2 regions of the Priestia sp. P1_B12_1 genome follow, and region 2 is predicted to be linked to the other one. Evidence: a T-box and tRNA genes for the amino acid it is inferred to sense, from the RefSeq annotation. Region 2 holds a T-box; the other holds one or more tRNA genes.
What was found. The T-box of region 2 lies ahead of serS (serine--tRNA ligase). A T-box ahead of a tRNA ligase gene usually reads a tRNA of that ligase, here a tRNA-Ser.
Positions count from the first base shown of each region.

Region 1: it encodes a tRNA-Ser, which carries the amino acid that the T-box ahead of serS (serine--tRNA ligase) is inferred to sense. The anticodon was not compared.

Region 1 is NZ_JBFTZR010000001.1:715,256-733,101, forward strand. Features, by position in the region: gene AC1D0Y_RS03725 (MFS transporter) at 1-848, opposite strand, end outside; gene sodA (superoxide dismutase SodA) at 978-1,586, opposite strand; tRNA gene AC1D0Y_RS03735 (tRNA-Ser) at 1,784-1,876, opposite strand; tRNA gene AC1D0Y_RS03740 (tRNA-Ile) at 1,888-1,964, opposite strand; tRNA gene AC1D0Y_RS03745 (tRNA-Asn) at 1,968-2,042, opposite strand; tRNA gene AC1D0Y_RS03750 (tRNA-Met) at 2,083-2,156, opposite strand; tRNA gene AC1D0Y_RS03755 (tRNA-Asn) at 2,158-2,232, opposite strand; gene AC1D0Y_RS03760 (DUF456 domain-containing protein) at 2,295-2,780, opposite strand; gene AC1D0Y_RS03765 (hypothetical protein) at 2,807-3,001, opposite strand; gene AC1D0Y_RS03770 (DUF1189 domain-containing protein) at 3,116-3,907, shown strand; gene AC1D0Y_RS03775 (MFS transporter) at 4,055-5,266, opposite strand; gene AC1D0Y_RS03780 (hypothetical protein) at 5,343-5,675, shown strand; gene ispG (flavodoxin-dependent (E)-4-hydroxy-3-methylbut-2-enyl-diphosphate synthase) at 5,827-6,930, shown strand; gene AC1D0Y_RS03790 (G protein-coupled receptor family protein) at 6,967-7,332, opposite strand; gene AC1D0Y_RS03795 (5' nucleotidase, NT5C type) at 7,592-8,167, shown strand; gene AC1D0Y_RS03800 (Fur family transcriptional regulator) at 8,198-8,611, opposite strand; gene AC1D0Y_RS03805 (metal ABC transporter permease) at 8,608-9,450, opposite strand; gene AC1D0Y_RS03810 (metal ABC transporter ATP-binding protein) at 9,447-10,226, opposite strand; gene AC1D0Y_RS03815 (DUF2624 domain-containing protein) at 10,500-10,751, shown strand; gene AC1D0Y_RS03820 (deoxyribonuclease IV) at 10,800-11,687, opposite strand; gene AC1D0Y_RS03825 (DEAD/DEAH box helicase) at 11,716-13,035, opposite strand; gene AC1D0Y_RS03830 (YqfQ family protein) at 13,212-13,925, shown strand; gene AC1D0Y_RS03835 (4-hydroxy-3-methylbut-2-enyl diphosphate reductase) at 14,054-15,004, shown strand; gene AC1D0Y_RS03840 (Nif3-like dinuclear metal center hexameric protein) at 15,052-16,173, opposite strand; gene AC1D0Y_RS03845 (tRNA (adenine(22)-N(1))-methyltransferase) at 16,170-16,874, opposite strand; gene cccA (cytochrome c550) at 17,043-17,402, opposite strand; gene AC1D0Y_RS03855 (acyl-CoA dehydrogenase family protein) at 17,534-17,846, opposite strand, start outside.
Region 2 is NZ_JBFTZR010000033.1:1,247-15,136, forward strand. Features, by position in the region: gene AC1D0Y_RS28655 (YaaC family protein) at 1-31, opposite strand, end outside; gene guaB (IMP dehydrogenase) at 148-1,614, shown strand; gene AC1D0Y_RS28665 (serine hydrolase) at 1,765-3,120, shown strand; gene pdxS (pyridoxal 5'-phosphate synthase lyase subunit PdxS) at 3,311-4,198, shown strand; gene pdxT (pyridoxal 5'-phosphate synthase glutaminase subunit PdxT) at 4,220-4,807, shown strand; T-box leader at 4,865-5,077, shown strand; gene serS (serine--tRNA ligase) at 5,130-6,407, shown strand; tRNA gene AC1D0Y_RS28685 (tRNA-Ser) at 6,520-6,612, shown strand; gene AC1D0Y_RS28690 (deoxynucleoside kinase) at 6,733-7,413, opposite strand; gene AC1D0Y_RS28695 (deoxynucleoside kinase) at 7,413-8,048, opposite strand; gene AC1D0Y_RS28700 (glycoside hydrolase family 18 protein) at 8,192-9,493, opposite strand; gene AC1D0Y_RS28705 (cysteine hydrolase family protein) at 9,550-10,092, opposite strand; gene tadA (tRNA adenosine(34) deaminase TadA) at 10,172-10,642, shown strand; RNA gene ffs (signal recognition particle sRNA large type) at 10,745-11,009, shown strand; gene dnaX (DNA polymerase III subunit gamma/tau) at 11,140-12,828, shown strand; gene AC1D0Y_RS28725 (YbaB/EbfC family nucleoid-associated protein) at 12,848-13,168, shown strand; gene recR (recombination mediator RecR) at 13,184-13,780, shown strand; gene AC1D0Y_RS28735 (YaaL family protein) at 13,795-13,890, shown strand, end outside.

The sequences.
Region 1 (17,846 bases), on a different contig from region 2:
CGAAGGCGATTTTTTTGCTTAATAAACCTTGAGGCAACATAGTATCCTACAAACGCAACTGCTGAATTCACCAGTCCATATGTTCCTAAAGCTAGTTCACTTCCCGTCGTAATAAATACCATGACGGATACAACAAAAATGAACGTACCTTCACGCAACCCTTGAAAGAAATGAGCCTGCAATATTCGATTCCAGTCTTTATTGACTTTTCGTTCAGCCCATACTTCTTTAAATTTGTATACTCCTTCCGCTGCGCGTCTTGTAATAAAAAAACTAAGCACAACGGCACCGATAAACAATAGCAGCGATACACCAAACACAATTTTATACCCAAGTGATTCATACAAAGCGGAAATAACAAAGCCCGCTCCTAAAGGACCAATCATCCCTGCAAAAGAGTTTAAGATCCCTAAAAATCCGTTAAAAAAGTCTCTTGTATCAGGTTCTGTAATTTCAAAAGTTAGCACATTAAAAGCTAGCCAATAAAAGCCGTATCCTATACCCAGAAGTCCACCAAGCAATACTAAATACTGGGCTGCGTTAGCTCCACTGATTAATACAGCGATATAAAAAACAGCTAAAAAAGATACACCTAATCTTAAAACCACAACCCGGTCAATTCGTTTGGCCCATTTACCTGCTAAAATAAACGTAAGCGGCTGAAGCACCACTACCGCTAAATTATAAATAGCGAGATCCGAAAATTCGCCTGATTGTTTCCACAGATAAATGTTAACAAACGAATTGGAAATTGAAATAGCCAAGGCATAAAGACCGCCTATAATTAAAAGCAAAAGTAAATCTTTACTAACTTCTACATCTCCAACTACTTTTTTTAATAAAGGCATATCAAAAAACTCCTTTTCTCTTCTACACCTAGTGTGTGAAAAAGAAAAGGAGATATGTAAAAGAATTGGAAAACAAAAAAGCCAGTAAAGGTAATAATTACTTTACTGGCTCTTAAATACGTCTTCAGCTTATTTTGCAGCGTCGTAACGTTTAGCAACTTCGTCCCATTTTACAACATTAAAGAATGCTGAAATGTAATCTGGACGGCGGTTTTGGTAATTTAGGTAGTAAGCGTGCTCCCAAACGTCTAGACCAAGAATTGGCGTTTTGCCTTCCATTAATGGGCTATCTTGGTTTGGTGTGCTTGTTACTTCTAATTCGCCGTTGTTTACAACTAACCAAGCCCAGCCAGAACCGAAGCGAGTTTTAGCTGCATTTGCAAATTCTTCTTTGAATTGATCAAAGCTGCCGAATTTGCTAGCGATAGCGTCTGCTAATTCACCAGTTGGAGCACCGCCGCCGTTAGGGCAAAGGATTGTCCAAAATAATGAGTGGTTCGCATGACCGCCACCGTTATTGCGTACTGCTGTACGGATATCTTCAGGAATAGCATCTAAGTTTGAAATTAACTCTTCAATACTTTTGCTTTCTAAATCCGCTTTGCCTTCAACAGCAGCGTTTAGATTTGTAACATATGTGTTGTGATGTTTTGTGTGGTGAATATTCATTGTTTCTTTGTCGATATGTGGTTCCAGTGCATCGTATGCATAAGGTAGTTCTGGTAATTTGTAAGCCATGAATAATTCCTCCTTCAAAATATGTAAGCATTTTGGCGCAAAAGCACCATATACGTTTAGATTAGCAAATTTACCCTACTGTTTCAAATAAAAAGTTCCTAATCCATGATTTATATTTACCTAATTCCCATTCGCTATTCTTTTAAACATAAAAAAAGCTTCTTTTTCTCAAAAGAAGCTTTGAATAGACAATAGTATGGCGGAGGAAGAGGGATTCGAACCCCCGCGGGCTTTAACACCCCTGTCGGTTTTCAAGACCGATCCCTTCAGCCGGACTTGGGTATTCCTCCAACCCTATAAATGGTGGACCCTGCAGGACTCGAACCTGCGACCGGACGGTTATGAGCCGTCTGCTCTAACCAGCTGAGCTAAGGGTCCACATGGCTCCACAGGTAGGACTCGAACCTACGACCGATCGGTTAACAGCCGATAGCTCTACCACTGAGCTACTGTGGAACAATATGAATTATGTATGTCACAAACGCAAATTGGAAAATAGCGGCGGAGGGGATCGAACCCCCGACCTCACGGGTATGAACCGTACGCTCTAGCCAGCTGAGCTACACCGCCATGGCTCCACAGGTAGGACTCGAACCTACGACCGATCGGTTAACAGCCGATAGCTCTACCACTGAGCTACTGTGGAACAATATAACATTTACTAGCGACATTAAAAATTTAACATGTTTCTAGCCTAAAGTCAATATATTATTTTAAAACAGCGTATAAAAAATAGGCAATCATCAGCAGTTGAATAAATCCTTTTGAAATAGCGCCACTAAAAAAGCCAATAACCGAACCTACTCCAATTTTTACTGCGTTGCTAATTGTGGTCCGATGAACAATCAGTTCTCCTACAATCGCTCCGATAAATGGCCCTAAAATAATTCCAAATCCCGGAATGACAAACGGACCCACAAGCAGCCCAACTGTACTTCCCCAAACACCTGCTTTAGTGCCTCCGAATTTTTTCACACCAATAATATTAGCTATATAGTCTGCTAAAAAAAGTGCGACAACTAACAATCCTTGTATCACCCAAAATAACCAGCTATAGGAGCTAAAATCATAAAATAAACCGTATATAACAAATCCCAGAGCTACAAATAGCACGCTTGGGATGATGGGATAAACCAACCCAACAAACGATACAACAAAGCTAATGATAATTAATGCCCAACATAAAATAGCCATGCCCGCACCTATCCTTTTTATTATTACTATTTATCATACAATAACCACTCCCATAAAGAAAGACCTTGCACGACGAGTCCTTCCTTTATTTTACTTTCGAATACGATTTTTGAGTGTACCTCTGCAATATTAACAGCACGGTCCTCAAGCTGCCCGTAATATCCCCCAAAAACAATGACAGGGAAACCTGTACATATACGCATAAGATGTGCTTGTGACAAAACGCTCCACCGCATCATTGTAATTGGTAACGGTTTCTAAAATCTATTGTAAACCTTAAATTTTCGCTATAAAATAAGATATAACCAGAATCTTCAATAAGAGGAGGCTTTACAATGAGCATGCTGAAAAAGATGGCATGGAGTTTTACTTCCTTCAAAAAAATAAGGTCGCTTCGCTTTGAGCATACGAATAAAACAATTGGCTTTGTGCTGTTTTTAACATTTATTTCTTTGCTGCCTACATTTTTCTTTATGACTTTGACGATTGTAAATGGCTATCATATCGCTACTACAGATCTTCCGAAATCTGTTTCTTCTTTTTCTATTTCAAACTCACAGCTTACGTCAAGTCAACCTTTCACAAAAAAAGTAAATGGTACCGCTTTTATCTTAAACCCCTCACAGTCTATTGAACGGTTTCATTCCCCTGCTCATGCCATTGGTTTTTTAAAGGATGGAATTTACATCACGACTAATTCACAAACACAAACGTATTCATATGAGTTGCTAAACTGGCATCATAAAGATAAAAATGAACTGCTAAACTTGCTGCACGAACAAAAATTTTCTTTATACATACTTGTCCCTATCGCTATGCTTTTACTGTACGTATTAACATCTGGACTAAACTTCCTTTCTATTACCTGCCTTGCTTATCTTGGGAAACTGATTGGACTCATTACTAAAAAGCAGCTTCCTTTCAAGCAGCTATGGGCACTGAGCGCTTATAGTACAGTAGCCTTCACGCTGCTGTATACGCTTTTTGAAGCTTTTTCTTTGTCTCTAGCACTACATAGCTCTCTTTACTGGATAGGAACATTCTTCATTTACTTGTTGCTCGTCACAAGGGTTCCTATAAGAAAAAAAGTAAAAACTAATAAAGATGCTGGGACAAACGTATCTTAGTTGAAGGAACATCCAAACGAGGAATCTAGATTCTTGATAGAGAATCCACCTCTTTTGGATTTTTTTATTGATATGGTGAACGCAGGTTTCATGTATGCGGCTGCTTCTAGCTGGTGATTGGAGTGATGTAGTTAAGTCTCAGCCTCTTTATTTCGGTACAACTTTTCTTCTTCCCATTGCACAAGGAAGAATTTTCAACTGATACAAAACCCACAAACCTCCTGCTGTAAGCAGAATAAAGCTATAAACAAACATCAGCCTTTCAGTGTGCATCCACACTTCAAAAACAACAGGTCCCAACGCTACTCCTAAAAATCTCACCGTTCCATAAATGGATACAATAAACCCTCTTTCTTCGTCTGAAGCCGCTGAAGTAATCATCATATTAATACACGGAAGAACAAATCCTAAGCCGCCAAAGGCGACTGTCAAACAAAACATCAGCACAGGAAGCGTATAAATAATCGTTAATACTCCAAACATCAGGAATAAAAGAGTTATCCCTACTATCATTAATTTTTTCATGAGCTCTACATCTGTTTTGATGCGTTGACCCGTCCAATAAGAAACGAGCGTCATCGCACCAAGAGGAAATAAAAAAGCGGTTCCTTTAAAAAAACCGTCTATATGATACGTTTCCTCTATTAGAAAAGATAAGTAATATAAAATGCCAAATAATAAAAATAACCCCAATCCCCCCACAAAGAATAAAGGAAAAAGCGATTTTCTTTTATCATAGACAATCCCAATGGCTCTCTTTAAATATTCTTGAACAGATACTAAATCCGAGCCTGTTTTCCCTTCTCTCACATACATCACTATACCTACTAAAGCAGCACCTGCAGCTAAAGGATAGACAAAAAATGCGGCATACCATACGACGAGTGCTGCCGATGCTCCAATTATCGGCGCAACCACTTTTCCAACTCCATTATACACTTCTAAAATCCCGAGGACTTTTGCTCTTTTTTCCCCTGTAAATACATCTCCAGTTAATGCCATTGCCAACGTTGTAGTACCTGCAGCTCCAATCCCTTGAATGACTCTGCCTGCCATCAACACAGCAAAGCTTCCAGAAGAGAATAAAGCACTACCAGCAGCGATGACACTGCCTATTATCATCATGACGAGTGAATATATGATTAACTTTTTACGCCCATACCGGTCTGATAAAATTCCTACAGCAGGAATACACAATGCGGCTGGAATCGAAAATGCACTCAGTATCAAACTGGTTTGAACTCCGCTTAAGTGAAGTGACTTTTGAATGCTTGGCAGCAGAGGAATGAGCATGGAATTTCCCAGCACCATGATTAAAGGCAATAAGCCTAATGAAACAATCATTAATTTTCCTTTCAATTTTCGTTCTCCAATCATATTTAAGTAAGACAAGCATAGGCTTTACACATAAGCAAAAGAATGAAGGAGGAGCATAATGAAAAAGCTATGTGCATTAGCCGCTTTCGCTTTTATCGGATATATTTGTCACTACGACATTAAATACGGGACCATTCCCACTGCTACTGAAGCAGTTCAAGTCAGCAAAGCGCAGCCTGCAGAAACAAAAGCCGCCAGCTCTTCTTCCACCTATACAAAAATAAAAATTAAGCCAGGCGATACAGTTTTATCCGTCATTGAGGAGCTTACAAAAAAATCGATACCGGTTTCTATGAACCAAATGATTACAGACTTCAAAAAGTTAAATAACGGTACAGCGCCTGAGGATATTCAAATTGGAAAAACGTATAAGTTCCCTATTTACAAGTAATGACAGCATTCTTCTTGTCAAGATGGGATAGTCATTGTTAAAATAGCTAAGGTAGTACTTTCTACTAGTTATTTTGTTCATAAAGAGTTATTCTATTAATGAATTCAAATTCTTGATTTCATTTTGAAGGAGAGATTATCACGTGAGTGAAATTATACATCGTACAAAAACACGCCCGGTTAAAGTTGGAGATTTAACAATCGGAGGCAGCAACGAGTTAGTTATTCAAAGTATGACAACCACTAAGACACATGATGTTGAAGCAACGGTTGCAGAAATTAAACGTTTAGAAGAAGCAGGATGCCAAGTTGTTCGTGTTGCTTGTCCAGACGAGCGCGCAGCAGATGCAATCCCTGAAATTAAAAAACGCATTAACATTCCATTAGTTGTGGATATTCATTTTGACTATCGCTTAGCATTAAAAGCTATTGAAGGCGGAGCGGATAAAATCCGTATCAACCCTGGTAATATCGGTCGCCGTGAAAAAGTGGAAGCTGTTGTAAATGCTGCAAAAGCTAAAAATATTCCAATTCGTATTGGAGTTAACGCTGGTTCACTTGAAAAACGTATTTTAGATAAATACGGCTATCCGACAGCAGATGGCATGGTAGAAAGTGCACTTCATCACATTAAAATTTTAGAAGACCTTGATTTCCATGACATCATCGTTTCAATGAAAGCATCGGATGTTAACTTGGCAATTGAAGCTTATGAAAAAGCTGCTCAAGCATTTGACTACCCTCTTCACTTAGGAATTACAGAATCGGGTACATTATTTGCAGGAACTGTAAAAAGTGCAGCAGGTCTTGGCGCTATTTTATCTAAAGGAATCGGAAATACATTACGTATTTCTTTAAGTGCGGATCCTGTAGAAGAAGTAAAGGTTGCGCGCGAATTGCTAAAATCATTCGGTTTAGCTTCCAATGCGGCAACTCTTATTTCTTGCCCAACTTGCGGACGTATTGAAATTGATTTAATTAGCATTGCTAATGAAGTTGAAGAGTATATTTCAACTGTAAAAGCACCGATTAAAGTAGCGGTACTTGGCTGCGCTGTAAACGGTCCTGGTGAAGCTCGTGAAGCTGATATCGGGATTGCAGGAGCACGCGGTGAAGGTCTACTATTCCGCAAAGGCGAAATCGTACGCAAAGTTCCTGAAGAAACAATGGTTGAGGAACTAAAAAAAGAAATTGATAAAATTGCTGCTGAATATCACGCAAAGCAAGAAGCTGAAAAAGCTGCAGCTAAATCATAACTAAAAAAAGCGAGGCGCATATGCGCCTCGCTTTTTTTATGAAAAGAACGGTAATATAAACGTACCGACAATAATCGATACAACTCCGATCCCTATTGCCCATGCTCCTAGCGTAAGTGCTCCTTTTCTGCGTGCGATAAACCCTAGAATAATCCCAGCGGCACCAAGAATAATTGGTAAAAAGAATAGTGAAAGAATCGAAAGCACGAGTGCGAAACGACCGTATCCCGTTCCTTCTCCTCGTCCAGCGACTTCATGATTGCGATTGCGATCAATATCTATAACTTCACGCTCTGCATGAGGCTCTCCTACTCGGTAAGGAACGCCCACTTCAGCTGCAGTTTCTTCCATGAAATCAGCTTCATATACATCTTTTCTACGCCTTTGTTCTTCATTCTCCATGCTTAATCCCTCGCTTTCGTAAATAAGGAGCATTTATAGTATCTGAATGCGGGGAAAAATTATAAGTGTTAATCTTATACAGCCGCTCGCTCCCTTATAAGAAATAGGTACAGACGCAATCACCAGGCCGTGCAGTGATCATTACGTTTTGCTAAAGGCGTATAAAAAGTATTACTGTTTCTCTTTAGGCTTTATGTTACACTAGACAAGAATAATCAAGCACCTGAGTAGAATAAACGTATTAAAGGAGTGCACGTAGTTGACGAAAAAGTTTGGAATTGACATTGATGGAACTGTTACTTCTCCTGAAACTTTTGTTCCTCATTTAAATAAAGCCTTTAACTTAAATTTAACACTTGAAGACATTACAGAATATGATTTCAGCCCTTTTGTAAATGTATCACCTGCTGAACTCGGGAAATGGTTTAAAGCAAATGAACGCTCTATTTACGAAACCTCTCCACTTGCAGACGATGCAAAAGCGGTTTTGCAAAAATGGCATCAAAAGCACGAATTATTCTTTATTAGTGCAAGGCACGATAAGCTATTGGACGTCACGGAAGAATGGTTTCAAAAAAATGAACTATCGTTTCATCACATTGAGTTAGTGGGTTCTCATTTTAAAGTTGAGACAGCAAAACGATATGATGTTGATATCTTTTTTGAAGACAAACATGATAATGCTTGTGAAATCAGTGAAGAATGCAATATCCCTGTTATCTTATTTGATACTCCTTATAATCGCTTACCTGTTCCAAAAGGAGTGGTTCGCGTATACAATTGGCTAGAAGCAGATCAGTGGGTAGCCAGCTGGTTAAAAGAACAGCAAAAATAAAAAAGAGAGGTGCATAACGCCCTCTCTTTTTTATTGATTACATTCTATACATTGACCGTAAATTTCAAATTTATGGCCTGTAATATTGTACCCACGCAAATCCTCGTCTACATACTCCATCGGACAAGCTTCAATTTCTTTTGTTTTTCCACAATCTAAACAAATGAAGTGGTGATGATGATGGGCGGTCGCACATTTAAATCGAAAGTGCTTTTCGCTCGAAAGCTCCGTCATTTCAAGTACGCCTAACTCCACAAACAATGATAAATTACGGTAAATTGTATCAAAACTCAGACCAGGATAATCAGGCTTCATGTACTCTAATACATCTTTTGCCGTTAAGTACTTATTTGATTTTGAAAACAGGGCAAGCATTTCTTCACGCTTTCCTGTATGTTTATATCCTTGATCTTTTAATAAATGAATGGCTTCAGTTAAATTCATTTTTGTTTCCCCTTCCGTCCTTTATTAATCATAATAGATATGATTAAAATAACAACAGCAATGACAACAATTGTACCGCCTGGTGCTAAATCCAAGTAGTACGCTGAAAATAATCCGCCTAAAACAGATATTTCGCCAAAAATCACCGAAAGCAGAATCGTTTGTTTAAAGCCTCTAGCTAAGCGAATGCTTGCTGCTACAGGAAGAGTCATAAGAGATGACACTAATAAGATACCAACGATACGCATCGATACAGCAATGACAAGAGCAACCATCACAATAAATAAAAAGTGCATCCACTTCGATTTAATCCCAGAAGCAGAAGCGTGCTCCTCGTCAAAAGATAAAATAAACAATTCTTTATATAAGAAAAAGACAATAGCTATAACAAACACGGCTATGACAACAACTGTCCAAAGATCCGAACGACTCACCGCACTTACGCTTCCAAACAAATAGTTCATTAAATCATTATTAAAACCGTCCGCTAGCGAGATACAAATTGCACTAATCCCAATTCCGCCCGATAAAATAATCGGAATGGCCAGCTCTTGGTAATGCTTGTAGACGCTTCGAAGTTTTTCAATAAAAAGAGCGCCTGTAACGGAAGATACCATCCCTAAATAGACGGGGTTCACTCCTTGCATAAACCCTATTTTCTGACTAAGAAGCAAGCTCGCAGAAATCCCTGCTAGCGTCACGTGACTTAACGCATCTGCAATTAAAGAAAGACGTCTTACTACGATGAATGTGCCCAATAAAGGAGCTAAGACGCCAATAATCATACCGGTTAAAAATGCATTTCGTAAAAACTCAAATTGAAATAAACTGCTTATCATACGTGCTGCCCTCCATGATGATGATCATGGGTTAACACATGAACATTATGACCATAAAACATAGATACGTCATGTTCACAAAGCTGTTCGAATTCTTTAGCATTCCCATGAAAGTGTAGAAATTTATTTAAACAAGCAACGTGGGTTACTTTTTCTGAGACAGTGCCAATATCGTGAGTAACAAGCACAAGCGTAATTCCTTTTTCTTTATTTAACTTTTCGAGAAGCTCATAAAAAGTGTACACATTTTGTGCATCCACTCCGACTGTTGGCTCATCTAAAATTAACAGCTCGGGTTCACTTACAAGCGCGCGCGCAATAAAAATTCGCTGCTGCTGGCCACCGGACAGTTCTCCTATGTTTCGATTTAAAAATTCGCTCATCCCCACTGCTTCTACCGCTTCTTTTACTTTTTGTTTATGAGAAGCATTCATAAAGCGAAACAAACCTAATTTTGAAGTAAGACCCGTGGAAACCACTTCAAAAACGGTAGCAGGAAAGCCGCTGTTGAAACTATTCGCTTTTTGCGATACATATCCAATTTTACTTCGTTCTTTAAACCTTCTCTGATCTTTTCCAAATAAACGAATTGCACCTTGAGATGGTTTTTGCAAACCAAGCAAACATTTGATTAGCGTTGATTTCCCAGAGCCATTTGGACCAACGAGACCCAAAAAAGCTCCTTTTGGAATTGAAAAACTTATATCTTCTAATACATTCACTCCATCATATTGAAATGATAAATGATCAATTTCAATGATATCAGGTGTATTCATATGCGCCTCACCATTCTTTTTTTATATTTCTCCATACAAAAGAGGGCACGGTTTCTATCGTATACTCCGTTACCCATTTACTTTCTCAGAATCATTACGATTTAGTCATTAATGTAGTATACAGGATTGTCTTTTATTTGTAAACTAAGCCGGTTCACTCCTTTGCTTTCTTATCTCCGTAAGTTCATCCGACTCGAAATGTTGTTTTATTACACAATATAGTCACATCTTTCTTTTTTATTCATAAACTGTATATGACGAGGAGGTAATCATATGAAAATTGTACAGCAGATTGTCAATAAGAAAGTAAACAACATTACCCCGAAAGAGCTTTTAAAGTATAGCAAACAATACAACATCCCCATTACAGATCAGCAGGCACACACACTTGTATCCGTCATTAGACAGCAGCCCGTAAATATTTATAACCTTGAAGAGCGCCGAAATTTAATCAAACAAATTGCTCAAGTAACAGATCGTGAAACTGCCAGACGAGTGAACGAATTATTTCAGCAGTTGATGTAAAAGAAGAGGTCATGTCTATAGACATGACCTCTTCTTTTACATATGAAATTACATAAGCTTTTGTTTTAGCTCTGAATCAAAGCTTTGTGCACGAACCATATCAATTTCCAACTGATATGGCGCTTTTTTATTTTTCTTATCTTCTCCTACATAAGGAGTTTCTAGAATTTTAGGAACTTCTGTAAACGCTGGGTGATGAACAATATAATTCAGTGCACCAAATCCGATTTCACCAAATCCAATATTTTCATGGCGGTCTTTTCGAGCACCGCATACATTTTTACTATCATTGATGTGAAGCACTTTAATTCGCTGTATGCCTACGGTTTTGTCAAATTCATTTAATACACCGTCAAAGTCTTGAACGATATCATAACCAGCATCATGTACGTGACATGTATCAAAACAAACAGAGAGCTTTTCATTGTGCGTCACGCCATCAATAATTTGGGCAATTTCTTCAAAACTTCTTCCACACTCTGTTCCTTTTCCAGCCATTGTCTCAAGCGCAATTTGAACTTCTTGATCAGCTGTCAACACTTCGTTTAGACCTTTGATAATTTGCTGAATACCGGCATCTGCTCCAGCGCCCACATGAGCTCCTGGGTGAAGAACAATTTGCTTTGCACCAAGAGCATGGGTGCGCTGAATTTCAGACGTTAAGAAATCTACTCCAAGCTCAAATGTTTCGGGCTTTGTTGTATTTCCTAGATTAATGATATAGGGAGCATGTACAACAATATCTGTCATTCCATGCTCTTTCATATGCAAAAGACCAGCTTCAATATTAAGCTCTTCAATCTTTTTGCGACGAGTATTTTGTGGAGCGCCTGTATAGATCATAAACGTATTTGCTCCGTAAGAAGCTGCCTCTTCACTTGCTCCTAAAAGCATCTTTTTGCCGCTCATTGATACGTGAGAACCAATTTTCAACATTACTTTTTACACCTCTAACCTATTGCGATTAACGATTGTTGCGTCTTTCACTACGCTTTTTCTTTTGCACATACTTTGTAATTTCACGAGCACGTTTTTTCTTGTAGCCAGGCTTTACTTTCTTCGGCTTTTGAATAAAGCGATGTGCCTCTTCTCCCACTTCATCCGCTTTCTTTACACGCTTTTTACGGCGGTTACGGTCATCGATGGAAACCCATTCTTGCTTTTGAAGATCTTTGTTTACAAACTCGATCCCCATTTTCTCCAGCTTATTTACTGCATCTTCATCTTCCACATCGAAGATTGTAGCAGCAATTCCAGAATGACCAGCACGAGCTGTACGTCCTACTCGGTGAATGTAGAAATCTAGATCTGAAGGAAGCTCAAAGTTAATGACGTGTGAAATTCCTTCAATATCAATACCGCGAGCTGCTAAATCTGTCGCTACTACGTATTGAAATTCTAAATTATTAATTTGCTTCATCATTTTCTTACGGTCACGAGGAGATAAGTCTCCGTGAATTCTTCCTACTTTTAATCCTTTAGACAGTAGATCATCTGCTACTTCGTCCGCCATTTTCTTTGTATTTGTAAAGACGATAGCTAAATAAGGATTATAAGAAATAAGCATATCATGCAGGAGCTTAAACTTGTTGCGATGACGCAGTGGAACTAATACATGCTCTAATTTAGCTGCTGCTGCTTGCTTCGGCGAAACATGCGTGAATTTTGGATTTTCCATGTATTTTTTTAAGAATGGCTTTAATTTTTCAGGAATAGTTGCTGAAAAAACAAGCATCTGTAATTTTTCAGGCATATTGCTTGCCAAACGGTCCACATCTTCTAAAAATCCCATATCAAGCATTAAATCAGCTTCGTCTACTACTAACGCCTTTGTTGTATACACAACTAACGCTTTTTCATTTACTAAATCAAACAAACGAGCCGGTGTTCCTACAACAACTTGAGGCTGCTTCTTTAATTTGTCGATTGTACGCTGCTTATCTGTACCGCCGATAAAACATTTTGCTGAAATTTCTTCTCCTTCAGCGCTGTGTTTTGTTAGCTTTAATACTTCTTGATAAATTTGAGAAGCAAGCTCACGAGTTGGAGCGGTGATTACAACTTGTACTTCTTCTTTTTTAGGGTCTACCTTTTCAAGTAAAGGCAATAAATAAGCGTGTGTTTTGCCGGTCCCTGTTTGCGACTGACCAATTACACTTTCCCCTTTTAAAACGGAAGGAATTAAGCGCTCCTGAATCTCTGTAGGCTGATAAAAACCTAATTGTTTAATTGCTTCTATTAAAAATGGTTGAAACTCAAAACGTTCAAAGTTTGTTTTTTCCATAATAGTCTCCTTTTTTACATTCACGTTCATCTTTTAAGGCACAATATATGATTATAATCGATTTTTCCTTCTGTGACTACTTCTCATTCATATTACTAAAACTTATTACCTGTTTCAAAAACATTTTATCGCGAGTTGCATACGATAGTAAAAGAAAATCTACTTTACTAAAGGAGGTGCGTCCTTTGCTACAGCGAAGACCACCATTTCCACCCGGTATGCAAAGAAGAATGATGCCAGGAATGCCAACACAAAACGGCTTTGGGCAACAACCTGGTAACTTTGGCCAATTTAATCCATTACAGCAGTTTCGTAACTTTGCCCAGCAAACAAATGCTCAACAATCATTTTACCCGAATCAGCAAGGCCTGAACCGTGGAGGAGGTAACTTCTTAACTCGCCTATTCCGAAGAGGCGGAAATAGAAACATACCATTTCAACAAGCGGCTGCGGCTGCTCCTCGAGGTTCTTTGTTTTCTGGACTTTCAGGAGCCCAAGGTGCTGCAGGAGCGACTAACTCTTCTTCCCTGCTTGGAGGTTTGCAAGGATTAACGAACCCTGCTAACTTGAGCTCCATGATGGGGAATGTTCAGCGAGTACTAAAAGCAGCGGAAACGATGGGACCTATGATTCAACAATACGGACCTCTTGTCAAAAATGCTCCTTCTCTATGGAAAATCTATCAGGCCTTGCGCTCAAGTGATGACACAGATGAAGTACTCGAAGCAGAAGGAACAGAGGTTTCTGAAACTGATGAAAGTAAAGACAGTAAGGTTTTATCAGCAGGCGCAGAAAGCACGGATTCATCCGATGATGAGCTGGATTTCTTTGAAGAAGAAATTGAACATTCATCCAGAGATCGGGTGTCTAAACCAAAACTTTATATTTGATAAATCTGCTGATTCCTTAAGGAAATACAGTGAGCAAAAAAAGAATATCTTTGTATTCTTCCTTCCTCTTTTATATAATAGAAGCGAGTTGAATTGCTCGTCAGGATTATGATGAGGAGGAAATTGAAATGAAAGTTATTAAAATTGCACCGCGCGGCTATTGTTATGGTGTAGTAGACGCAATGGTCATTGCACGAAACGCCGCTTTAGATAAATCATTGCCTCGACCAATCTATATCTTAGGAATGATTGTTCATAATAAACACGTTACAGATGCGTTTGAAGAGGACGGCATTATCACACTGGACGGTGCTAATCGCCTAGAAATCTTAGACCAAATAAATGAAGGAACCGTTATTTTTACTGCGCACGGAGTATCTCCAGAAGTAAAAGAACGAGCAAAAGAAAAAGGCTTAACAACAATCGATGCTACATGTCCGGATGTTACAAAAACCCATGACCTTATTCGCCAAAAAGAAAAAGAAGGTTATGACGTTATTTATATCGGAAAACGAAATCATCCTGAGCCAGAAGGTGCACTTGGTATCGCGCCAGATATCGTTCATTTAATTGAAAAAGCAGAAGACGTAGCCCATTTAAATATTCAACGTGAAAAAATCATTGTAACAAATCAGACAACAATGAGTCAGTGGGACGTTGCAGAAGTAATGGAAAAGGTAAAAGAAAAATATCCGCACGCTGAAGTTCACAAGGAAATTTGTTTAGCTACACAAGTTCGCCAAGAAGCTGTAGCCGAGCAAGCAGGTGAAGCAGATGTTACAATTGTAGTAGGAGATCCTAAAAGTAACAACTCAAACCGTTTAGCTCAAGTATCAATGGAGATTGCCGGCACTGAGGCATATCGTATCGGTGACATCTCAGAGCTGCAGATCGAATGGTTGATGAACGCGAAAACCGTAGCTGTTACGGCAGGAGCATCTACCCCTACTCCAATCACAAAAGAGGTCATCAATTTTCTAGATCAGTTCGATCCGGAAGATGAAACAACTTGGACACGTGAAAAAAGCGTGCCTCTTTCAAAGATCTTACCAAAAGTTCGAACAAAAAAATCGTCTTAATAGACGCAAAAGAAGGTGTTGACATTCGTCAACACCTTCTTTCTTTGTTACATAAACGTAAATGGGTTTGTGTCTACTTTTGAATCAAATACTTCACACTCAAAGTTTTTCGCATCAAAAAGACTGGTTAATACACGCGTTACACCTTGTCTCATAACTTTTTCAACATGATGACCAGGATCTACAACGTTTAATCCCATTACCATTGCATCATGCGCAACGTGGAAATACAAATCACCTGTTACATAGGCATCTGCTCCGCTAAATTTTGCGTTTGTAATATATTTGTTTCCATCTCCGCCAAGAACAGCTACTTTTTTCACTGTGGCATCCATAGACCCTACTACTCTAACACCATCCACATCCAATACTTGTTTAACATGAGCGGCAAACTGTTTTAACGTCATCTCTTCTTTTAACTTACCAATTCGTCCAAGTCCAAGCGTCTCGCCCGTTTGTTCCACTGGATAAATGTCATAGGCTACTTCTTCGTAAGGATGAGCACTGAGCATGGCACGAATAATTTTATTTTGTTGACCCGCTTCAAAAATAGTTTCAACTTTTGCTTCATTTACACGTTCTAACTCTTCTTTTGAGCCAATGTATGGATTGGCTTCTGAAGAAGGTTTAAACGTGCCTTCCCCTTCAGTTGAAAACGTACAGTCGCTGTAAAGACCCACATGTCCAGCTCCCGCATCACAAATAGCTGTGCGCACTGCTTCAGCATGATTTGAAGGAACAAATACAGCAAGCTTTTTCAGCTGAATAGACGTTGTTGGAACCAGCACTTTTGTCTCTTGTAGCCCCAATGCTTCGGCTAACAGGTCATTTACTCCGCCTTTAGCTATATCTAAGTTTGTATGAGCAGCATATACAGCAATATCATGTTTGATGCATTTCTCTAAAATACGCCCTTCAGGACGATCTGTAACCACTTGTTTTAGAGGTCTAAAAATAGGAGGATGATGAGCAATAATCAAATCCACTTGTTTTTCAATAGCTTCGTCTACGACCGTTTCAAGAACATCTAACGTTACCATTACTTTTTTTACAGGCTTGTTTAACGTTCCAATCTGCAAACCAATTTTATCTCCTTCAACCGCTAAATGCTTGGGAGAAAATGATTCAAATGCTTCAATTACTTGAAATCCGTTAGGGATTTTACTCATTTTAACGCCTCCTCAATTAATGAGATGTCTTGGGTAAGTTTTTGAAGTTTTGCTTTGCTTTCCTCGGACTGAGCCAGCTCCATTTGGCTGACAATTTGTTTAAGATGATTTAGTTCATGCGTCCACTTTGTCATAAAAGCAGAAGAGCGCTTTTCTTTTAAAATAGGGCCCATTAACACACCGGCTTCCACTTCACCGTTATAAGGAGCTAAGGCGTTTCCAGGTTCAGCGACGATGACTTCATACATACGACCGTCTTCTTCGATGATTTTTTCATCAATGATTTCCCAGCTGTGTTCAATCAGCCAGCTGCGAATATGATGTGAACCAATATTCGGCTGAAGTACAAGCCTTTTTACTCCTTCTAACTTTGCTTTTCCTTCTTCTAAAATCATTGTAATAAGCGTTCCGCCCATTCCGCAGATTGTAATACAGTCTACTTCATTCGGTGATATTACTTCTAGGCCGTTTCCTTTTCGAACGTCAATAACGTCCGTTAAGCTTGTTTTTTTCACCTGCTGAATAGCAGATTGAAGAGGCCCTTCTGTAATTTCTCCTGCTACGGCACCGCTAATATATCCATTTAAATAAGCAAAACACGGCAAGTATGCATGATCTGAGCCAATGTCTGCTATCTTTGCTCCCAAAGGAATCGACTTTACTACTTCTTCAAGTCTTATTGATAAGTTTAATTCATTCATTTTGTCACCTATTCTCTATGTGATTACTGTTCATTATTTTAACATAGATAGCTGCATGATTCCTATTTCTCTTCATGTTTTCCTTTTAGCTGAATGCTTATAAAAAATCACAAAAAAAAAGCCTGCTTTATAAATGAGCGGCTTTCCAGAAAATCATGTTTCTGAACTCTATTTAATTTCTGATACCCATTTAGCCATTTCCTTCGCTTTTTCCGGAGGAACCAGCCCAGGCGGCATGTTTCCTTTACCGTTTACAACAATATCTGCAATTTCGTCTTGAGAAACTTTTTTCCCAATTCCTTTTAACGAAGGACCTACTCCACCTTGATACTGATCACCGTGGCAACCAATACAAGTTTTTTGATAAATTTCTTCTGGTTTAGCTGAAGCCTGCTGTTCCGCGCCACCGCCTTCTTTTTCAGCCGCGATTTCTTTTGCGTTATTCAATCCGTTGAACGAAAGCGTTAACATTAAAGCAATCCCAATTACCGCAATTAATAAAAATGGTATTAGCGGATTTCGCTTCACTCACTATACCCCCTTTATGTATTCCCATCCCTAGAAATAACAAAATAGTATAAGCACTTTTATTTTACTTGAAAATGCTCATAAGTGAAAGGGTTTTATTTACATAATTAACTAATTTCTTATTGCGTATCTTAACAGCCAATTTGTCTTGCAATAACCGAGCGCTGAATTTCTGAAGTTCCTTCTCCAATTTCTAAAAGCTTGGCATCTCGTAAATACCGCTCCACGTGATACTCCTTCATGTAGCCGTATCCTCCATGAATCTGAACAGCTTGACTGGCTACTTCCATACAAATTTCAGAAGCATACAGTTTACACATAGCAGCTTCTTTCGTAAATGGCTTTCCTTGGTCTTTTAACCACGCTGCTTTATACACCATATTTCTTGCTAACTCAATTTTCATCGCCATATCAGCTAATTTAAACTGAATCGCTTGAAATGAT
Region 2 (13,890 bases):
AGGACGTCCAAACATCATTAAATTTATGCAACTAAATCACCTTTTCTTTTTATTAGAATTATCTGATATCTAGTGAAGTTATTGACAGGTACATATCTGCTTGTTAATCTACTAATAATATTCTGTCGTTTAAAGGAGGATTCTATAATGTGGGAAAGCAAATTTTCTAAAGAAGGCTTAACATTTGATGACGTTTTACTGGTGCCAGCAAAATCTGAGGTATTACCTAAAGACGTTGATATGAGTGTTGAACTAACAAAAACATTAAAATTAAAGGTGCCGTTCATCAGTGCAGGAATGGATACAGTTACAGAAGCTGAAATGGCTATTGCGATGGCTAGACAAGGTGGTTTAGGTATCATTCACAAAAACATGTCGATTGAACAGCAAGCAGAACAAGTTGATAAAGTAAAACGTTCTGAAAGTGGTGTTATCACGGATCCTTTCTTTTTAACTCCTGAAAACCAAGTATTTGCTGCTGAACATTTAATGGGCAAATATCGTATCTCAGGTGTGCCGATTGTCAACAACGAAGAAGAACAAAAACTAGTTGGAATCCTTACAAATCGCGACTTGCGTTTTATCCAAGATTATTCAATGCAAATTGCTGATGTAATGACAAAAGAAGAATTGGTTACTGCTCCAGTAGGAACGACTTTAGAAGAAGCAGAGAAAATTCTACAGCAATACAAAATTGAAAAGTTACCTCTTGTAGATGACAATGGCGTATTAAAAGGCCTTATCACAATTAAAGACATTGAAAAAGTAATTGAGTTTCCAAATGCAGCTAAAGATCAACAAGGTCGATTATTAGTTGGAGCAGCTGTTGGCGTAACAGCTGATTCAAACGTTCGTATCGAAAAATTAGTACAAGCTGGCGTTGATGTTATCGTTATTGATACAGCGCATGGACATTCACAAGGCGTTTTAGATACGGTAAGCAGCATTCGCGAGGCATATCCAGAGTTAAATATTATTGCTGGTAATGTAGCAACTGCTGAAGGTACAAAAGCATTAATTGAAGCAGGAGCAAACGTAGTAAAAGTAGGAATTGGACCTGGTTCAATTTGTACAACTCGTGTTGTAGCTGGTGTAGGCGTTCCACAAATTACAGCAGTATATGATTGTGCAACTGAAGCTCGTAAGCACGGTGTAGCTATTATCGCAGATGGCGGTATTAAATACTCTGGAGATATTGTAAAAGCACTTGCAGCTGGTGGACATACAGTAATGCTAGGAAGCCTTCTAGCAGGAACGACAGAAAGTCCTGGAGAAACAGAAATCTACCAAGGTAGACGCTTTAAAGTGTACCGTGGAATGGGTTCTGTAGGAGCTATGGAAAAAGGAAGTAAAGATCGATACTTCCAAGAAGATAATAAAAAATTAGTTCCAGAAGGTATCGAAGGACGTTTGCCTTACAAAGGACCTGTAGCAGATACTTTATATCAAATGATCGGCGGTTTACGCGCAGGAATGGGTTACTGTGGTTCAGCTAACTTAGAAGCGTTACGTGAACAGGCACAATTCATTCGTATGACTGGAGCAGGTTTAAGAGAAAGCCACCCACATGATGTACAAATCACAAAAGAATCTCCTAACTATTCTATGAGATAATCATGAATGTTTAAAAAACACGTTTCCCTATTAGGGAAACGTGTTTTTTATGTCATGGATCATGAATGTAACAGTACTTCTTTATCTATTTTTTTAAATTTTAGTATGATAAAATTACATTTATGTGAGTTTACGTTTGGAGGGTATAGAGTGAGAAACGCAGTACAGAAACAATTAATTTGTGTCATTGCTGTTATGTTAATGGCCAGCGTATTTTTTGTCTCTACACAAGCATCAGCTGCTCCTAAAACAGATGATATTGGCGTTGAAGCAGATGCAGCGATCTTAGTAGAGGCAAGTACGGGGAAAGTATTATACGGGAAAAATACGGATGCTTTATTAGGTATTGCAAGCATGACAAAAATGATGACAGAATACCTAGTATTAGAATCCATAAAAGATAAGAAATTATCTTGGGATCAACGTGTGCCAGTTAGTAAATATGCAGCTAAAATTTCTCAAGATTATGGATTATCGAATGTACCGTTAATTGAAAACCAAAAATACACGGTGAAAGAATTATATGATGCCATGGCTATTTATTCAGCTAATGGAGCTGCAATCGCTTTAGCTGAAGCTGTCAGTGGTTCTGAAGAAAACTTTATTAAGTTAATGAACGAAACGGCAAAAAGATTAAATATGGGTGAATCAAAATTTGTCAATTCCACAGGTCTTTCTAATTCTCTGTTAAAAGGAATGTATCCAAAAGGAACGAAGGAAGAAGATGAGAACCTTCTATCGGCTCGGGCAGTTGCTACCCTTGCTTATCACTTAATTCATGATTATCCAGAATCTTTGGAAGTAGCTAAAACTCCTTCTAAGATGTTTAGACAAGGGCAACAAGGCGAAACAAAAATGAACAATTGGAACAAGATGCTCCCAGGTTTTTCAGCTGCCTACAGCGGCGTAGACGGTTTAAAAACTGGCCATACAGATTTTGCAGGTCAATGTTTCACTGGGACTGCAGAGCGTAACGGGGTAAGATACATAACAGTTGTAATGAATGCTAAGGAAAACGGCAAGTCTACGGAAGCTGCTCGTTTTTCCCAAACAAAAAAGATATTGGATTATGCTTTTAGTCATTTTCAGTTAAAAGAAGTAGTGCCTGCTAACGGCGAGATTAAAGGGCATGAAACAATTAATGTTGCTAAAGGAAAATCAAAAGAAGCTTCCGTTTCTCCAAAGAATTCGGTAAAGATTATTACCGAAAAAGGTCAAAAAGATCATACTAAAATCAACTTTAAGTTAAACGATAAAGTTATGAACGATCAAAAAGTTGTTGCTCCTATTAAAAAAGGAGAAACAGTTGCTTATGTCAGTGCAACAAACAGCAATCTTAAAGATTTAGGCTATGTAGGAGGTCAAACTACAGATAGCATGACGCCGGTTGTGACAAACGAATCTTTTGAAAAAGCTGGATGGTTCTCTCTCGCTATCCGCAGTATTGGCAACTTCTTCAGCGATATTTGGATGAATGCTGCAAATACAGTGAATAACTGGTTTTAATGATAACTCAAGAGAAAGAAGAGATACTACAAGAGAGTATCTCTTCTTTTTATTTTTAGATTTGTTTGTATATAATCTATAAATTAGATAGGAATTTTCCGAAAAATGCGGTAAAATAGACACTAAGTTTTGAATTTTGTATATACACTAAAAATTATTGTGAAACACTTGATACAGGAGGAAGACAAACATGAATAACATTACAGGTACTGATCGTGTAAAACGAGGAATGGCGGAAATGCAAAAAGGTGGCGTTATCATGGACGTTATCAATGCAGAGCAAGCAAAAATTGCAGAAGCAGCAGGCGCTGTTGCTGTTATGGCATTAGAGCGTGTTCCAGCTGATATCCGTGCAGCAGGCGGCGTGTCTCGTATGGCAGACCCAACAATTGTTGAAGAAGTGATGAATGCTGTGTCCATTCCAGTTATGGCAAAAGCTCGTATTGGCCATATTGTTGAAGCACGCGTGCTAGAAGCGATGGGTGTAGACTACATCGATGAAAGTGAAGTGTTGACTCCAGCTGATGAGGAGTTTCATTTAAATAAAAATACATTTACGGTTCCATTTGTGTGCGGTTGCCGTGATCTTGGCGAAGCATCTCGTCGTATTGCTGAAGGAGCTGCAATGCTTCGTACAAAGGGAGAACCAGGGACAGGAAACATTGTGGAAGCAGTGCGTCATATGCGTCAAGTAAATGCTCAAGTACGTAAAGTTGTGGGCATGGACGAAGATGAGTTAATGACAGAAGCTAAACTATTAGGTGCACCTTATGAGTTATTACTGCAAATTAAACGTGAAGGTCGTTTACCGGTTGTAAACTTTGCAGCAGGCGGCGTAGCAACACCAGCAGACGCAGCGTTAATGATGCAGCTTGGAGCAGACGGTGTGTTCGTTGGATCAGGAATCTTTAAATCGGACAACCCTGAAAAATTTGCGCGAGCAATCGTGGAAGCAACAACACATTATCAAGACTATGAACTGATTGCAAACTTATCAAAAGGGTTAGGAAGTGCAATGAAAGGGATTGAAATTTCATCATTATTACCAGAAAACCGCATGCAAGAGCGTGGATGGTAATTTAAAGGGAGTTTTGACAAAATGGTAAAAGTAGGCGTGTTAGGATTACAAGGTGCCTTTCGCGAGCATGCACAAGCATTAGAAGCAGCAGGCGCTGAAGCCATTATCATAAAAAAAGTTGAACAGCTAAACGAAATAGATGGTTTAATCCTACCGGGCGGCGAAAGCACAGCGATGCGTCGTCTGATTGACAAATATGACTTTATGGAACCTCTTCGCCAGTTTGCACAAGCAGGTAAACCGGTATTTGGTACGTGTGCGGGTTTAATTTTACTCGCAGGACAAGTCGTTGACCGTGAAGAGCCCCATTTAGGTGTTATGGATATTATGGTAGCTCGAAATTCGTTTGGGCGTCAACGGGATAGCTTTGAAGCTGCCCTAAATATTAAAGATATCGGTGAAGATTTTATAGGCGTATTTATCCGTGCTCCGCATATTGTAGAAGTAGGAGAAAACGTTGAAGTCTTAGCCATGCATAACGACCGAATCGTTGCGGCAAGACAAGGTCAATTCTTGGGATGTTCGTTTCATCCAGAATTAACAGATGATGCTCGCATGGCGCAGTATTTTGTAGCAATGGTTGAAGAAGCTTCAAAAAAACCTGTATAAATGAATTGCATCTTGTACAGACTTGTAGTACATTATGATTAATAAAAATGATATTGGTATAAAGCGTTGATAGGAAATAGTAATAAGATTTTTGATTTCAAGAGAGTCGATGGCTGGTGTGAATCGATAATCAATTCTTATGAATCCGTCCTGGAGCAAGCTGTCGAAAAAGTAGTAGGCAGTTTCGGTTCATCCGTTATCTGGTTTAAGAGGAAGGCTTATTTTAGCTTTCAATTAGGGTGGCAACGCGGGTAAACTCTCGTCCCTTTCATGGGGATGAGAGTTTTTATTTTGCCCTTTTATACTAAAGGAGGTACTAAGTATGTTAGATTTAAAATTTTTACGTGCTAATTTTAATGAAGTAAAAGAAAAGCTCAAGTTTCGTGGCGAGGACTTAACGGACTTAGGTCGCTTTGAAGAGTTAGATGTAAAACGCCGTGAGCTAATTGCTCAAACAGAAGAGTTAAAAAGCAAGCGAAATGAAGTATCACAGCAAATTGCACAATTGAAGCGTGAAAAACAAGATGCTGATCACTTAATCGTTGAAATGCGTGAAGTAGGAGACCGCGTAAAGCAATTGGATGAAGAGCTTCGCAGCGTTGAAGAAGAATTAGAACGATTGCTGCTTTCAATTCCTAACGTTCCACATGAAAGTACGCCTGTAGGTGAAACTGAAGATGATAATGTAGAAGTTCGTAAATGGGGAGAAATTAAACAATTTGATTTTGAACCAAAACCGCATTGGGATTTAGGAACAGATTTAAATATTTTAGATTTTGAAAGAGCTTCGAAAGTAACGGGAAGCCGCTTTGTATTTTATAAAGGGCTAGGTGCAAGATTAGAACGCGCCCTTATTAACTTTATGATGGATTTACATATGGATGAGCATGGTTATGAAGAAATCCTTCCTCCATATATGGTAAATCGTACAAGCATGACGGGAACAGGGCAACTTCCTAAATTTGAAGAAGATGCCTTCAAGATTAAAGAAGAAGATTATTTCTTAATTCCTACAGCTGAAGTACCAGTTACAAATTTGCATCGTGATGAAATTTTAAGCGGAGATCAGCTTCCAATTGCTTATACAGCGTATAGTGCTTGCTTCCGCTCAGAAGCAGGCTCTGCAGGAAGAGATACACGTGGGCTTATTCGTCAGCATCAGTTTAATAAAGTAGAACTTGTTCGCTTTGTTAAGCCAGAAGATTCTTATGATGAATTAGAAAAATTAACGGGCCATGCTGAAAAGGTTCTTCAACTATTAGGTTTACCTTACCGAGTGCTAAGCATGTGTACAGCTGACTTAGGTTTCACAGCAGCCAAAAAGTATGATATTGAAGTTTGGATTCCAAGTTATGAAACGTATCGTGAAATTTCTTCTTGTTCAAACTTTGAAAGCTTCCAAGCTCGCCGTGCTAATATTCGCTTCCGCCGTGATACAAAAGCAAAACCAGAGCATGTTCATACACTAAACGGTTCTGGCTTAGCAATTGGCCGTACGGTAGCTGCAATTTTAGAAAACTACCAGCAGGAAGATGGATCAATTCAAATTCCAGAAGTGCTGCGTCCTTATATGGGAAATAAAGAATTTATTTCTAAATAAAAAATAGAAGATGTTCATTGAGGATTAATCCTTAATGAACATCTTTTTAAAAAAAATCAATAAAAGAGTTGACTTTATTATTTTTATATGATAAATTAATACTTGTCGATACGGAGGAATACCCAAGTCCGGCTGAAGGGATCGGTCTTGAAAACCGACAGGGGTGTTAAAGCCCGCGGGGGTTCGAATCCCTCTTCCTCCGCCATATTTGACTTATAATGCAATTAACATAGCGCGATAAATTGGAGATTGGAAAACCGTTACTTATAAGTAACGGTTTTTTATTTGTTAAAAATGCCGCTTTAATAGATAAAGCGGCATTTTTTTATAGATGACGACGTTTTAACTTTTCATTATGTTGTAAAAAGCGAGCTACTTTTTCCACAATTGATTCAATTGAATCAGGATCCTTGATAAGGTCGTATTCTCTAATATCTAAACGAAGAATAGGGCAAGCCGTAAAGTTATTAATCCAGTCTTCGTATCGGGCGTGCATCTCTTTCCAATAATCAAGAGGCGTTTGCTGTTCCATTGGTCGCCCTCTTTCTTGAATGCGATCTACAATATCTTCGAAGCTGCCTTCCAAATAAATAAGCAGATCCGGATGAGGGAAATATGGAGTCATAACCATTGCATCGAACAAGCTTGTATATGTTTCATAGTCTACTTTAGACATCGTTCCTTTTTCAAAATGCATCTTAGCGAAGATACCGGTATCTTCGTAAATGGATCTGTCTTGGATGAAGCCGCCGCCATACTCGAAAATTTTCTTTTGTTCTTTAAAGCGTTCAGCTAGAAAATATACCTGTAGGTGAAAGCTCCAACGTTCAAAATCCCCATAAAATTTGTCCAGGTAAGGGTTGGAATCTACTTTTTCAAACGATGTGCGAAATTGGAGAGCATCAGCCAATGATTGAGTCATTGTAGATTTCCCAACTCCAACTGTGCCCGCTATCGTCAACACAGCATCATTAGGAATGTTGTATTTCGATCGTAAGTTTACCATTACATACTCCTTTTTAACATACTCTCTTGAACCTCTGATAAGATTCTATTTAAGTGTTGTTTATTTTGTACAAAATCTATTTCATCACCGTCATAACGTAAAATGGTTACATCAGGGTTATTTTGTTCAAACGCCGTCATAGCCTTTTCATAATCATCACTTAGCCTCGCAAGGTAGTGAGGATCGATGTTTCGTTCAATTTCTCTTCCGCGCATTTTAATACGCTTTAACAAGGTATCTAAACTGGCATTTAAATAAATAATAATGTTCGGAGCTGGCATATCAGCCGTTAAGATGTGGAAGATTTGTACATATTTTTTATACTGTTCATCTTTTAACGTTTGCTCAGCAAAAATCATGTTTTTCATAATATGATAATCTGCTACAACAGGTTTTTTATAAGATAAGAACCCTTTTTGAATATCCTCCAATTGCTTATATCGATTACATAGAAAAAACATTTCGGTTTGAAAACTCCACTCGTTGATATTTTCATAAAATTTCCCGAGAAATGGATTTTCATCTACGATTTCTTTTAAAATTTCGAATTGAAATGCTTGTGCAATCTCTTTAGCTAGAGAGGTTTTTCCGACACCGATGGGTCCTTCTACTGAAATAAAAGGTGTGCCTTGCATTCATTTGCCTCCTTCATGACCACTCGTTCAAAAAAAACAGACAAAAAATATTTTAACATAGAGAAGGAGAATAAGGGGAAAAGAAATTTCTTTCAGTAAGAAGAATAACAAAAAGCCTACTGTTCACAGTAAGCTTTCCCTATTTATGGCTGTGTCACTCTTTTTGTAATTTTGAAGTTGTCTTCAATCAAGAGCCAGTTTTGCGGGAAGTCCAGGCCTAGTTTCCAGTAGGCCATTCCTCTAAGTTTTAATTCTTTGATTAAATTAAACTTGGCCTGAATAGACCTAGCGTCTTCAAACCATACTTCGTGGGTGCGCTGCTGTTCATCTTTATACCGGAAGAAAGGAGCTTGTGCTTTATCGTCGTATTGAATCGCTACTTTATAGCGAGCTGCCAACTCAATAGCTCGTTGAGGACTAATGGCTTTGGCATATTCTCCTCCTGGTTTGTAAGGAAGTGTCCAATCGTAACCGTATAGGTTTTGACCCATGATAATTTTTGAACTAGGTATTTCAGATACTGCATATTCTAAAACATCACGTACGGGACCAATAGGAGAGACGGCCATAGGAGGCCCACCGCTATATCCCCATTCATATGTCATCGGAACAACGAAGTTAGCAATCTCTCCAATGGCTTTATAATCATGTGCTTCATACCATTTGCCTTTTTGATCTCGACTTGTTTTCGGAGCTAAAGCCACAGACATAAGAAGTTGCTCATCTTGAAGCCGCTTTTTTGCTTTCTGTAAAAATGCAATATAGGCTTCTTTATCTGCCGGACGCAAAAATTCGAAGTCAAAATGAATGTCTCTGAAATTTTGTTCTTTCGCTGTTTTTACAATATTATTTAAGAGCGTATCTTGAGCGTCTTTATTATTTAAAATTGCTCGGCCGACTTCGTCACTGAATGCACCATTTTCAATATTAGCCAATACCATTAAGAAAATGACGTCATTTTCTTTAGCAATAGAACCTAAATTGTTAAGTGGAGGTGCCTTTAGAGAACCGTCTTTTTGCACTTCGAAGTTCGCTGGCCCGAGATAAGTAAGGTATTTTGCATTTTGATTAATCATTTTCTCTGTTTGAGGAGTGATTTTTCGATTGCTTGTTTCAACATACCCTAAAAACTCACCGTTTCTTTTGTTTGGAGAAGGGGGAATTAAGATGCGGCGGCCAGGTGTTAAGGGTGCTGTAACTGAAACATTGTTCGCATTGGCAATAGCCTGATAGCTAACGCCTAATTTTCTTCCTATCTTCCATATAGTGTCCCCAGCTTTTACTGTGTAGTAAGTACCGTTGATTGGAATAACCATAGATTGCCCGATGACGAGTTGACTTGGATTAGGTAATTCATTTGCTCTTATAATTTTCCCTGCGTCAATGCGGAACTGTTTTGCAATACTATATATACTGTCACCTGCTTTAACAGTGTAAATTTGCATAATAAAAAGCCTCCATTTCATATGACTTACTTCCATCATATGAGAAGGCTTTTTACTTAATTCATCAACTCGGTATGTTTGCAAATACGAGCATTTAATACATTATGCATCATTCTCAAAGCAAAGGTATTGTCTTCATCTGCGTTTGAAGCAATACAATCTTCAGGCACAATTAAGTTATACTCACGCATATAAGCATCGTTGGCTGAAAAAAGCACGCATATATTTCCCGCAATTCCTGTTAAAATAAGTGTATGCACATCGAGCTGTGATAGCAAAATATTTAAAGCTGTCCCATAAAAGATAGAATGCTTTGGTTTAATTAAGAAGTAATCAGCGTTTTGTGGTGAAATATGATGTAGAATAGGTGAGCTTACCTCATTTGTACAGTGTGTTAAAATGGTTTCTAAGTTTGCTTGCCATAGCTTATAGTGGTCATTCACATAGATAATAGGGATATGTTGAGACGATGCGTACTGTTTTAACTGGGCAATGTTTTGAGCAATGGTTAAAGATTTTTCAGCAAGTATTTTGCCGTTTTTAAATTGGAAATCGTTTAGCATATCAATAATAATTAAAGCAGTTTTAGCATTCTTCACACAAGGTCTCTCCTTTTCCTGATGTACATAGTAAATAGTTTGACTCAGAAAAAATATAATATGTAAGGTTGGATAAAAAGTGTTAGATGATGAAAAGTATATGAGGTTGGCAATTGATGAAGCATTAAAAGCCAAAGATAAATTAGAGGTTCCCATTGGAGCAGTTATTGTTCAAGATGATGAGGTGGTTGCTTCAGCTTATAACTTACGAGAAACAGAACAGCGATCAGTTGCTCATGCGGAACTTTTAGCAATTGATGAAGCATGTAAGAAACTAGGAACATGGAGATTGGAAGACGCTACGTTATATGTCACCTTAGAACCATGTCCGATGTGTGCAGGTGCTATTGTATTATCAAGAGTAAAAAGAGTTGTGTTTGGAGCTTATGATCCTAAAGGTGGCTGCGCAGGAACATTGTTAAACTTATTAGAGTTTGAAAAGTTTAATCATCAAGCAGAAGTAGTAGGAGGTATGCTAGAAGAAGAATGCGGGAGCCTCTTAACTACCTTTTTTCGTGAGTTGCGTCAACGAAAAAAGGCTGGAAAATAGCGCTGAACAAGTAAGTTTTCTATAGCAGTTGCATTTTTGAATGAAAAGACGTATACTTGTAAATGCATCAACTTGATGCCCAAACTATTGGTTTCAACTTTGCCGTGCTAAGCGGGGAGGTAGCGGTGCCCTGTACTCGCAATCCGCTCTAGCGAGGCCGAATTCCTTCTTGAGGTTAGCTCATCTTAGGGCCTGCCTTAAGTAAGTGGTGTTGACGTTTGGGTCCTATGCAATGGGAATCTGTGAACCCTGTCAGGTCCGGAAGGAAGCAGCAGTAAGCAGAACCTCTCATGTGCCATGGGGTCGCCTGAACCGAGCTAACTGCTTAAGTAACGCCTGGGGTGGCTAATCGACGGAAGGTGCACGGCAGTTATATACATAAGTTTAGTCTACTCTGTTGGAGTAGGCTTTTTATTTTATCTCTCACTATTTTGAAAAAAAACCTCATAATACGCTATAATGATAACTAATGAATTATATTAAAAGGAGAGGATGTAGTGGCATATCAGGCTCTGTACCGTGTATACCGTCCTCAAAGCTTTAACGACGTAGTCGGTCAACAACATATTATCAAAACACTTCAAAATGCCCTTGTCCAAGAGAAATTTTCGCATGCGTATTTATTTTCTGGGCCTCGAGGGACAGGAAAGACAACAGCTGCTAAAATTTTAGCGAAAGCCGTTAACTGTGAAAAAGCACCCATTGCTGAACCCTGTAATGAATGTGCAACTTGTCTGGGAATTACTGATGGTTCCATTTCTGATGTAATTGAAATTGATGCAGCTTCTAATAATGGAGTCGATGAAATTCGAGATATCCGTGATAAAGTAAAATATGCACCTAGTGCTGTTCGATACAAAGTGTACATTATTGATGAAGTTCATATGCTTTCAATTGGAGCTTTTAACGCTTTATTAAAAACGTTAGAAGAACCTCCTGCACATGTTATCTTTATTTTAGCTACAACAGAGCCGCATAAAATTCCATTAACGATTATCTCTAGATGTCAGCGCTTTGATTTCAAACGCATTTCGCCAGAAGATATCGTATATCGAATGAAGGAAGTATTAGGTTCTGAAGAGCTAGAAGTAAGCGAGGATGCTCTTTACGAAATTGCGAAAGCTTCAGAAGGCGGCATGCGTGATGCACTTAGTCTTTTAGACCAAGCTATCTCGTATAGTACGGAGAAGGTGAGCTTAGAGGATGTTCTATCCATAACAGGAGCAGTATCACAGGCTTTTATTGTGAAGATCGTCCAAGCTATCTTTAACGAAAACATTGTAGAAGCGCTAGACTCTGTTGAAAGTTTGATCAAAAACGGAAAAGATCCAGCGAGGTTTGTAGAGGACCTCATCTTCTATTATCGTGATGTTCTGCTTTATCAAGCTTCTGAAGAAAATGCATATTTACTTGAAAAAGCAGCGGTTAACGAAGAGTTTAAAGAACTGAGTTCAAAAATGGATAGTGCTTTTATTTATAAAGTCATTGCTGAATTGAACCAAACTCAGCAAGAGATGAAATGGAGCAATCATCCTCGAGTGCTACTTGAAGTAGCTTTAGTAAAATTAGCTCAAAGTTCTACAAATCAAGAGAGTGCTCTTCCATATCAAGACATTTTACAAAAAATGAATCAAATGGAAGCAGAACTGCAGCAGTTAAAAGAAAAAGGCATTCAAGTTGATCATACAGCTCAGGCAGCGCAAACAGAGAAAAAACAGACAAGACAGTCAAGAAGTCAGTATAAAACGCCTGTTGGGAAGGTAAATGAAGTTTTAAAAAATGCCACTCGGCAGAATTTAGAAACGATTAAGCGATCCTGGGCGCAGGTGTTAGACACATTGAAACAACAAAATAAAGCTTCACATGCAGCGTTGTTATCTAACAGTGAACCGGTTGCGTCTTCAGATCAATCATTTATACTTAAATTCAAATATGAAATTCATTGCAAAATGGCTTCTGAAAATAACAACAATGTACGTGATAATTTAGAGAATATCTTATATACTTTAATTGGCAGCAAGCGTGAAATGGTTGCAATTCCAGAAAGTGAATGGGATAAAGTAAGAGAAGAGTTTCTTCAAGGACAGCAAAGCGATGGGTCATCAGGTCAACCACAGGAGGAAGACCCTGTGGTTGCGGAAGCGAAAAAGCTATTTGGAGAAGACTTAATCGAAATTCAAGAGTAAATTTAGGAGGAATGTTCATATGATGAAAGGCATGGGCAATATGCAAAAAATGATGAAACAAATGCAAAAAATGCAAAAAGATATGCAAAAAGCGCAGGAAGAGTTAGCTGAAAAAACTGTTGAAGGTACAGCTGGCGGCGGAATGGTAACAGTTGTAGTTAACGGTCAGAAACAAGTAATTGATGTAAATATTAAAGAGGATGTAGTAGATCCTGAAGATATTGAAATGCTACAAGATTTAGTACTAGCAGCAACAAATGACGCATTAAAACAAATGGACGATTTAACAAATAACACAATGGGTCAATTTACAAAAGGTTTAAATATTCCAGGACTTTAATAAGGTGGTTGCCACGTGCATTATCCAGAACCAATATCCAAGCTTATAGATAGTTTTATGAAGTTACCCGGCATTGGTCCAAAAACAGCTGTTCGCTTAGCGTTCTTTGTTTTATCTATGAAAGAAGATACAGTATTAGATTTTGCAAAAGCATTAGTCAATGCGAAGCGAAATTTAACCTATTGTTCAGTTTGCGGACATATCACAGATCAAGATCCTTGTTACATTTGTCAAGATCAGCGCAGAGAGCGAAATGTGGTATGTGTCGTGCAAGACCCTAAGGATGTCATTGCAATGGAGAAAATGAAAGAATATAACGGCTTGTATCATGTCCTGCATGGCGCAATTTCACCTATGGAAGGAATAGGGCCTGAAGATATCAAAGTACCAGAGTTATTAAAAAGACTTCAAGATGATGAGATTCAAGAAGTGATTTTAGCCACTAACCCGAATATAGAGGGCGAAGCTACGGCTATGTATATCTCTAGGCTCTTAAAGCCGACAGGAATTAAAATTACTAGAATTGCTCATGGGTTACCCGTTGGAGGAGACCTTGAGTATGCAGATGAAGTAACATTATCTAAAGCCCTAGAAGGTAGAAGAGAAGTATAACGAGGTACTCGCATATGTTTTTTAAAAGAAAAGGTTGGTTACGCAAAGAGTATGATGATGAATTTGTGAAGACTTTTATGCAAGTAAAGCAGGAATGGAGTCACAAAACT